3 regions of the Leifsonia sp. P73 genome follow, and region 2 is predicted to be linked to each of the others. Evidence: predicted binding sites of a transcription regulator. Region 2 holds the regulator's gene; each other region holds the start of a gene.
The links. Region 2 encodes HrcA, which represses chaperone genes, less so after heat shock. Its sites were predicted from a motif close to TTNGCACTCGNNNNNNNCGAGTGCNAA; they were not measured.

Region 1: a site for HrcA is predicted at 1,580-1,606, ahead of groES (co-chaperone GroES). Genes of this name have one in related genera too.
Region 3: a site for HrcA is predicted at 1,614-1,640, ahead of groL (chaperonin GroEL). Genes of this name have one in related genera too.

What each region holds. Positions count from the first base shown of each region.
Region 1 is NZ_CP194931.1:1,513,752-1,516,969, reverse strand. It holds gene ACQ86L_RS07680 (DUF4190 domain-containing protein) at 1-368, shown strand, start outside; gene ACQ86L_RS07675 (THUMP-like domain-containing protein) at 375-1,562, opposite strand; gene groES (co-chaperone GroES) at 1,714-2,010, shown strand; gene rarD (EamA family transporter RarD) at 2,131-3,066, shown strand.
Region 2 is NZ_CP194931.1:418,602-421,819, forward strand. It holds gene ACQ86L_RS02205 (16S rRNA (uracil(1498)-N(3))-methyltransferase) at 1-203, opposite strand, end outside; partial or broken gene dnaJ (molecular chaperone DnaJ) at 215-1,326, opposite strand; gene hrcA (heat-inducible transcriptional repressor HrcA) at 1,376-2,392, opposite strand; gene ACQ86L_RS02220 (DUF4870 domain-containing protein) at 2,612-3,178, shown strand.
Region 3 is NZ_CP194931.1:1,331,714-1,334,931, forward strand. It holds gene groL (chaperonin GroEL) at 1-1,570, opposite strand, end outside; gene ACQ86L_RS06730 (cold-shock protein) at 1,766-1,969, opposite strand; gene ACQ86L_RS06735 (LytR C-terminal domain-containing protein) at 2,151-2,699, opposite strand; gene ACQ86L_RS06740 (DUF3263 domain-containing protein) at 2,722-3,021, opposite strand; gene msrB (peptide-methionine (R)-S-oxide reductase MsrB) at 3,192-3,218, shown strand, end outside.

The DNA.
Region 1 (3,218 bases), 1.1 Mb from region 2:
ACGGCCAGCAGCCCTACGGTCAGCAGCCCGGCCAGCCCGGTTACGGTCAGCCCGCCTACGGCCAGCCCGCGCCCGGTTACGCGCAGCCCTACGCGACGGCGCCCGCGACCAAGTCGCCGATCCTCAGCATCCTGTCGCTCGTCGGCGGCATCGCGGGCATCGTCCTGAACCTCGCGTTCGGGATCGGCGCGGTTTTCGGCGTCGCCGCCATCGTCCTCGGCTTCATCGGCCGCACCAGGGAGCCGCAGGCCAAGGGATTCTGGCTCACCGGGATCATCCTGGGATTCGTGTCGGTCGCCATCGCGATCATCTTCTGGATCTTCTGGGGGATCTTCCTGGCCAGCCTCTCGAACACGTACCGGTACTGACCGGGTTCAGAGGCGCTCGGCGAGCAACGCCGTGTGACGTCCTGCGACCCTGGTCAGGATCAGGGTCGCAGGACGGTCGCCCGAAAGCTTGAGGCGCGTCCGGAGCGCGGCGGGGTCGACGTCCACGCCGCGCTTCTTGATCTCCAGCGTGCCGATCCCGCGTGAGCGCAGCGCCTTCTTGAGGTCCTTCTCGGCGAACGGCAGGGTCTCCAGGATGCGGAAGCCCGCCGCGAACGGCGTCGGCACCGGCTCGTCGGCCGTGATGTAGGCGATGCCGTCGCCGAGCATCCGTCCGTCGATCCGCCGGGCGAGGTCCCCGATCAGGCGCGCGCGGATGACCGCGCCGTCCGGCTCGTAGAGGTACTCGCCGAGCTCGCCGGTCTCGGCGTCCTCGCTGTCGGCCTCGGCCGTGAGCTCGTTCGCCTCGTCGCCGCGCAGCACCAGGGCCGCGCGCCGGATGCCCGTGCGGGCGAGCGCGCCGAACCAGAGCCCGAGCTCGACCACCTGCCCGTCGGCGGACACCCACTGGGCCTCCGCGGTCGACGGGATGAGGTCGCGGTCGAAGCCGGGGCCGAGCTTCAGCCCGACCGAGCGGCCGGTCGCGAGCTCGTACGCGAAGCCGAGCGACGGCGTGTAGTCGTCGGGATCGGTCAGCCGGTCGGTGTCCGTGTGGCCGGCCGTGCGCCGGGCCGGGTCGAGGAAGACGCCGTCGATCTCCCGGAGGCTGACATCCTCGGCGCGCCGGTGCTCGACCGTCGCGGACGGGAACGGCGCGAGGTTGAAGGCGGCGATCGCGGCCGTGACCTCGTCGGCGTCGACCGCCAGAACCTCCAGCTCCAGCGCGGCGAGGGCGAGCGCGTCGCCGCCGATGCCGCAGCCGAGGTCCGCGACGCGGGTCAGTCCGGCCGCCCGGAACCGGCCGGCGTGGCGTGCCGCGACCGACAGGCGCGTCGCCTGCTCCAGCCCCGCCTCGGTGAAGAGCATCCGGGAGGCGAACTCGCCGAACTTGCCGACCGCCTTCTTGCGCAGCTTCGCCTGCGTCAGCACCGCCGCCACCAGTCCGGGGGAGTGGCCCTGCTTGCGGAGGTCGGTGACCATCGCGAGCACGTCCTTCTCGGACCGGTACGGGGGCAGCGAGTCGAGCAGTCGGAGGCCTTCGGGGCTCAGCAGCTCGACGAGTTCGGACCGGTCCATGTGGACCACGCTACCTTCTGGCACTCACGTTGCGGGACTGCTAACGCACCCCCTAGACTCGTGTTAGCACTCTCCGTGCGAGTTTGCTAACGCAAGCCGCGCAACGCATTGAGTTCGCAAAGACTGAGTTCACCAAAGAAAGAGGTCAACCGTGTCGGTCTCCATCAAGCCGCTCGAAGATCGCATCGTCATCAAGCAGGTCGAGGCTGAGCAGACCACTGCCTCCGGTCTGGTCATCCCCGACACCGCCAAGGAGAAGCCCCAGGAGGGCGAGGTCGTCGCCGTCGGACCGGGCCGTATCGACGACAATGGCAACCGCGTTCCGCTCGACGTCGCCGTCGGCGACAAGGTGATCTACTCCAAGTACGGGGGCACCGAGGTCAAGTTCGGCGGCGAGGACTACCTGGTCCTTTCGGCTCGCGACGTCCTCGCGGTCGTCGTTCGCTGACGCACCTTCTTTCGGCCGAGGCCCGGGCGCTGCTGCGCCCGGGCCTTCGTCGTCCCCGCGGGCTGCGTAAGGCCTCCACCGGGTCGGTCCCTGTCCCCGGTTCGGAGTAGTGTCGTGGGAGTGCCGCAGCCCCTCTCCGAACACCGCAGGTCCGGCCTGACCTACGCGATCTCCGCCTACGTCCTCTGGGGAATCCTCCCCATCTACTTCCTGGCGCTCGCGCCGACCACCGCCTGGGAGATCGTCGCCTGGCGGGTGCTCTTCTCGCTGGTGTTCTGCGCGATCGCGCTCACCGTGACGCGCGCCTGGCGCACGTTCGGCGCCCTGTTGAAGGACCGCAGGGTCCTGTTCACGATGGGCCTCGCCGGCGCGCTCATCTACGTCAACTGGCAGACCTATGTGCTGGCCACGGTCAGCGGGCACGTCGTGGAGGCCGCCCTCGGCTACTTCATCAACCCGATCGTGACGGTGTTCCTCGGTGTGATCGTCCAGCGCGAGCGCCTCCGGGTCGCCCAGTGGGTGGCGGTCGGCGTCAGCGTGATCGCCGTGGTCGTGCTCGCGGTCGGTTACGGGCAGGTCCCGTGGATCGCGCTCATCCTGGCGTTCTCGTTCGGCTTCTACGGCCTCATCAAGAAGCGCGTCGGCGGCCGGGTCGACGCTGTCTCCGGGCTGACGCTGGAGACCATGTGGCTGACCCCGGTCGCGATCGTGCAGCTCGTGGTCGTGAGCCTCACGGTCGGCCTGACGATCGGCAGCGACGGCCCCTGGCACTCGGTACTGCTCGTCGGCGCGGGCGTGATCACCGCCGTGCCGCTGCTGTTCTTCGCCGCGGCCTCCCGGCGCCTGCCGCTGGTCTACATGGGCTTCATCCAGTACTTCGCGCCGTTCATCCAGTTCGTCGTCGGCGTCGCAGTGCTGAACGAGGCGATGCCGCCTGAGCGCTGGATCGGCTTCGCGATCGTCTGGCTCGCCCTCGCCATCCTCAGCGTCGACATGATCGTGGCGGCCCGGCAGGGGAAGAAGCAGGCCGAGCTCGATCTCGCGACGGTGGAGTAGGGCGCTATCTCATAATGACCGGCGCGACTTTTATGAGCTAAGGCCTTAGCTCATAAAAAGAGGCGCCGTGACGCTCCCCGCCGCGGAATAACCGCCCAGCTTGTGCCGTTACGATGAGACATCCACAACTCGCGCGACCTTGATAGGGGTGA
Region 2 (3,218 bases):
TCCACGTCGATCGTCAGCTCCGTGCTGGTCGCGACCAGCACCTCGCCCGACGCGACCAGGCCGCGGCCGTTTCCGATGAGGACGCTCTCACCCGGGCGCGTGCGGTTGACCGTCGCGGCGTGCTTGGCCTCCGAGCCGGTCAGCGTAAGCCGGGCGCCCACCTCGACGTCGGCGAGGTCTTCGCGCAGGTAGAGCGAGCTCATCCGTCCGCCCGTCAGAGGTTGAGGAACCGGTCGCGGAGCTTCGCGAACAGGCCCTGCTGGAAGCGCGCGAGCGACGGCTCCGGGTTGTGGTGGGTGGAGGCGAACTTCTTGATGAGCTCCTTCTCCTTGTGGTCGAGCTTCGTCGGCGTGACCACCTGGATGCCCACCCGCAGGTCGCCGCGGCCGCTGCCGCGCAGGTGCGTGATGCCGCGGTCCTTCACCGAGACGATGTCCGCGCTCTGGGTGCCGGGCTTCAGCTCCAGGCGGATGTCGCCGTCGAGCGCCTTCACGGTCGCGGTGGTGCCGAGGATCGCGTCGGTCATCGAGAGCTCCAGCGTGCAGAGCAGGTCGTCGCCGTCGCGGCTGAACACCTCGTGGTGCTTGACCTTGATCTCCAGGTACAGGTCGCCGTTCGGGCCGCCGGCGGGACCGGCCTCGCCCGAGCCCGGCATCTGCAGCCGGAGTCCGGTGTCGACGCCGGCGGGGATGTCCACCGGCACCGAGCGGCGCGCGCGGACGCGGCCCTGGCCCTGGCAGGTGACGCACGGCGTGGCGATGACGGTGCCGTAGCCGCGGCAGCTCCCGCACGGGCTGGAGGTCATCACGTTGCCGAGCAGCGAGCGCACCGAGCGCTGGATGCTGCCGGTGCCGTGGCAGATGTCGCAGGTGACGGGGGCGGTGCCGGGCTGGCAGCAGGAGCCTCCGCAGGTCTCGCAGACGACGGCGGTGTCGACGTCCAGGTCGCGGTGGGTGCCGAAGACGACCTCCTCCAGGTCGACCTCCACGCGCAGCAGGGCGTCCTGGCCGCGCTCGCGCCGGGAGCGCGGGCCGCGGGTGGCGCCGCCTCCGCCGCCGAAGAAGGTCTCGAAGATGTCGCCGAAGCCGGCGAAGTCGCCCGCTCCCCTCCGCCGAAGCCGCCGGAGCCGCCCAGGTCGTACTGCTGCCGCTGCTGCGGGTCGCTCAGCACGTCGTAGGCGTGGGTGACGAGCTTGAAACGCTCCTGCGCCTCGGAGCTCGGGTTGACGTCCGGGTGCAGCTCGCGCGCGAGCCGGCGGTACGCCTTCTTGATCTCGTCGGGGGTGGCGTTGCGGTCAACGCCGAGGACTTCGTAGTGGTCGGCCACGTAAGGCTGTTCCTTCTGTTCGGTGCGTCGGAGTTCGTGAGGTCTGGGGTCAGTCGCCGAGGAGGCGGGAGAGGTAACGTGCAACGGCGCGGACCGCCGCCATGTTCCCCGAGTAGTCCATCCGGAGCGGGCCGAGCAGGCCCACGCGGGCGAGGTCGGAGCCGGAGCTGTACCCGCTCGACATGACGGACGTCTCGGTCAGGCCGATGACGGCGTTCTCGCGGCCGATGCTGACCGCGACGCCGTGCTGGTCGAGCGCCATCTCGTCGAAGAGCCGCAGCAGGACGACCTGCTCCTCGATGGCCTCCAGCACCGGGGTGATGGACCCGGGGAAGTCGGTCTCGGTGCGCGCGAGGTTGGCGGCGCCGGCCATGACCAGCTTGTCCTGCCGGTTGGCGGCGATCTGGTCGAGCAGGGCGCCGGCGACCGGAGCGACCAGCGCGCGGGTGCGATCGGTCAGGTGCTCGGGAAGGTCGCGCAGCCGCACCGCCGCGTCGGTGAGCGAGAGGCCGGCGGCGGCGCCGTTGATCGCACCGCGGATCTCGGCGATCTCGGCGTCGTCCAGCTCCTCCTGCAGCTCGATCACGCGCTGCTCGACCGCGCCGGAGTCGGTGATGAGCACGCTCAGCAGCCGGCGGGAGCCGAGCGCCACAAGCTCGATGTGCCGGATACGCGAGCGCGCCACCGACGGGTACTGCACCAGGGCGACCTGGTTGGTGAGCTGCGACAGCAGCCGGACCGTGCGCGACAGCACGTCGTCCACGTCGACCGACTGGCCGAGGAACGCCTCGATCGCGGTGCGCTGAGCCGCCGACAGCGGCCGGGCCTCCGCGAGGTGGTCGACGAACAGCCGGTAGCCCTTGTCGGTCGGCACCCGGCCGGACGAGGTGTGCGGGGCGACGATCAGCTCCTCCTCTTCCAGGAGGGCCATGTCGTTGCGGATGGTCGCAGCCGAGACGCCGAAGGCGTGCCGCTCCACGATGCTCTTGGAGCCGACCGGCTCCCGCGAGGCGACGTAGTCCTGCACGATGACGCGGAGCACTTCCAGACTGCGTTCCGAGACCATGCGAACCGCCTCCTGTCGTCGCTTCGGCACCCGAGGATCGAGCACGGGAGGACATCGGGCGCGCTGGCACTCGATGAACCTGAGTGCTAATCATATCGCGTCGTCGTGGGAGGGCGGTCATGACGCGACACGGATCATTTACCGCGCGACTCCCGAGCAGTACCCTGTGCGCACCGGCTCAGGAAAGCCCCCGCAGCCGCCCACGAAAGGGTTCTCCTCATGTCAGACCCGAACCAGCCCCCGGCCGACGGCCAGGGCGAACAGCCTCCGCAACAGCCGTACGGGCAGCAGCCTCCCGCGCAGCAGCCCTACGGCGCCGCGCCCGGCCAGCCCGGCGCGGTGCCTCCCCAGCAGCCCTACGCGGCCCCGGCCGGTCAGCCCGCCGGCGCCGTCCCGCCGCCCCAGCAGTACGCGAGCGCCGCCGCCGCTCCCCTCGACCCCGCGCAGGACAAGCAGTGGGCGTCGTTCGCCCACCTCGGCGGGATCCTCTGGTTCCTGCCCTCCCTCATCATCTGGCTCGTGTTCAAGGACAGGGGCCAGCTGACCAATCAGGAGGCCAAGGAGGCGCTGAACTGGCAGATCACCTGGATCCTGGCCTGGGTCGTCTCCCAGATCCTCGGCGTGATCATCGGCTCGTTCACATTCGGCATCGGCTACCTGCTGTTCAGCCTCCTCATCCCGTGGGTGCTGTACATCGTGAACCTGGTGTTCTCGATCCTCGGTTTCGTGCGCGTGAACAGTGGAGGGACGTACCGGTACCCGCTGAACTTCCGCTTCATCAAGTAGCGCGCCACAGCGACGCCGCGCGGGCGGCCGATCCCGGAAA
Region 3 (3,218 bases), 910 kb from region 2:
CGGGCTTGTCGGCGACGACGGCCTCGGTGGTGAGGAACAGGCCCGCGATGGACGCGGCGTTCTGCAGCGCCGAGCGGGTGACCTTCACCGGGTCGTTGATGCCGGAGGCCAGCATGTCGACGTACTCGCCGGTCGCGGCGTTGAGGCCGTGACCCACGGGGAGCTCGCGCACCTTGGCCACCACGACGCCGGCCTCGAGGCCCGCGTTGATGGCGATCTGCTTCAGCGGCGCCTCGATGGCGACGCGGACGATGTTCGCACCGGTCGCCTCGTCGCCCGTGAGCGACAGCTTCTCGAAGGCGGTCTTGCCGGCCTGGATGAGGGCCACGCCACCACCGGCGACGATGCCCTCCTCGACGGCGGCCTTCGCGTTGCGGACGGCGTCCTCGATGCGGTGCTTGCGCTCCTTGAGCTCGACCTCGGTGGCCGCGCCCGCCTTGATGACGGCGACGCCGCCGGCGAGCTTCGCGAGACGCTCCTGGAGCTTCTCACGGTCGTAGTCCGAGTCGGTGTTCTCGATCTCGCCGCGGATCTGGGCCACACGGCCGGCGATGGCGTCGGGGTCGCCCGCGCCCTCGACGATGGTGGTCTCGTCCTTGGTGATGACGACCTTGCGGGCCTGGCCGAGCAGGTCGAGGGTGACGTTCTCGAGCTTGAGGCCGACCTCCTCGGAGATGACCTGGCCACCGGTGAGGATCGCGATGTCCTGCAGCATGGCCTTGCGACGGTCGCCGAAGCCCGGGGCCTTGACGGCGACGGACTTGAAGATGCCGCGGATCTTGTTGACGATCAGGGTGGCCAGGGCCTCCCCGTCGACGTCCTCGGCGATGATGACGAGCTGCTTGTTGGCCTGGATCACCTTGTCGACGATCGGGAGCAGGTCCTTGATCGAGGAGATCTTCTGGTTGGCGATGAGGATGTAGGTGTCCTCGAACACCGCCTCCTGGCGGTCCTGGTCGGTGACGAAGTACTGCGACAGGAAGCCCTTGTCGAAGCGCATGCCCTCGGTCAGCTCGAGCTCGGTGCCGAAGGTGTTCGACTCCTCGACGGTGACGACGCCCTCCTTGCCGACCTTGTCGATGGCCTCGGCGATGATCTCGCCGATGGTGGTGTCGCCGGCGGAGATGGACGCGGTCGCGGCGATCTCGGCCTTGGTCTCGACCTCCTTGGCGCTGGAGATGAGCTCCTCGGTCACGGCCGCGACGGCCTTCTCGATGCCGCGCTTCAGAGTGATGGGGTCGGCGCCGGCGGCCACGTTGCGGAGGCCCTCCTTGACGAGCGCCTGAGCGAGCACGGTCGCGGTGGTGGTGCCGTCGCCCGCGACGTCGTCGGTCTTCTTGGCGACCTCCTTGACGAGCTCCGCGCCGATCTTCTCGTACGGGTCGTCGAGCTCGATCTCCTTCGCGATGGAGACGCCGTCGTTCGTGATGGTGGGAGCGCCCCACTTCTTCTCGAGGACGACGTTGCGACCGCGCGGGCCCAGCGTCACCTTGACGGTGTCGGCCAGGATGTTGAGGCCGCGCTCGAGGCCGCGACGGGCTTCCTCGTCGAAAGCAATGATCTTTGCCATGTGTTTCTCGTCCCTCCCGGACGTCTGCGAAAGATTCGGTGTGTTAGCACTCGATCAGGCGGAGTGCTAAAGCGATTCTGGCACTCGCGCCACGGGAGTGCAAGGCGACCTGTGCGCCGACGGCGGACACAGACAAAGGAGCGCCGCCCCGAAGGGCGGCGCTCCTCTTATATGGTCTTTGCCGATCGCTGCGTACTACAGCGGACGCACCGACTCGGCCTGCGGGCCCTTGTTGCCCGAGCCGACCTCGAACTGCACCTGCTGGCCCTCTTCGAGAACCTTGTAGCCGTTCATGTCGATCGCGGAGTAATGAACGAAAACGTCCTGTCCCCCACCCTCGACGGTGATGAATCCGTAGCCCTTTTCAGCGTTGAACCACTTCACGGTCCCGTTCGCCATGCATTACTCCCATTGCTGTGTCGCTCGCGTGGTCCAGCGCCGCGCGTTGACTCCCGATCCTAATGCTTGCAATAGCCGTTTCCGCCAGTCTTTTGGCCAATCCGTTACCAAATCGGCCGAAAGTTAAACACGCGTGAAACAAAGGGATGAGCGCGCGTACACGCGCGGAACGACGCCGGTGTCAGCCCGTGTAGTCGCTGCCGACGACCACGGTCAGGTCGGCGCCGCTCGCCGCGAAGTCCTGCGTGAGCGCGATGGTCGCGCCGGGCAGCGACTGCGCCACCCCGAGCGCCGCAGCCTGGTTCTTGGCGTCGGAGTAGTACACGATCGTCTGCGTGAGGTCCTGCTTGTCGGCGTTCGCGACGGCGCCGACCTTCCAGCCCGCCTTGGTCAGGGTGTCGCCGACCTTGCCGCCGAGGCCCGAGGTCGTGGTGCCGTTCAGCACGTTCACCGTCAGCGACGGGTCGACGGTCGGGACGATCGTCGGCGTGGGCGTCGCGGTCGGCGTCGGGGTCCCGGTCGGGGAGTTCGTGGAGCCGTGGAAGGAGATAGAGCCGCTCACCAGTGAGAGCCCGAAGATACCCGCTGCCACGAGGACGACGACGGCGAGCGCGGCCCAGCCGACCGCGATCCAGCCGCGGCCCTTCGGACGGGGAGCCCGGTGCGCACCGACGCGCTGCAGACCGTCCGGGATGTCGTCGAACCGGTCTCTCGGGTACTTCTCTGCCATCTACAGGTATTTCCTCGCGGTGTCAGTCGCCGGACGGGAGTGTCCGGGATCGCCGTGCTGCCAGCCGGGTCTCGCGCAGCCGGAGCAGGCGCTTGACGAGCATCGGGTCGTGCTTGAGCGCCTCCGGCCGGTCGATCAGCGCTCCGAGGAGTTGATAGTACCGGGCGGCGGAGAGACCGAACTCCTCGCGGATGGCCTGCTCCTTGGCGCCGGCATGCCGCCACCACTGACGCTCGAACGCGAGGATGGCCGCCTCACGGTCGGTCAGGCCGGTCGCGTCCGGCGCGGGGATCCGGTGGTCCGCAGCCTCCGCCACGTGCACCGCCTCCCCTCACCGTCTTCGAGTCAGCCCTTCCCCGCGCTCGCGCCTCATCCTAGGGGCGCTGTCCTGTGCGTTACCCGTTTTTGCCCGGCACGTCGCAGGCCGGAACAGGGAACAGGCGCACAGGCGACGCCGTTTAGGCTGGGGACGGACGACGAAAGGAACGCACGATGAGCGCATCGCACGACGAGACCGCG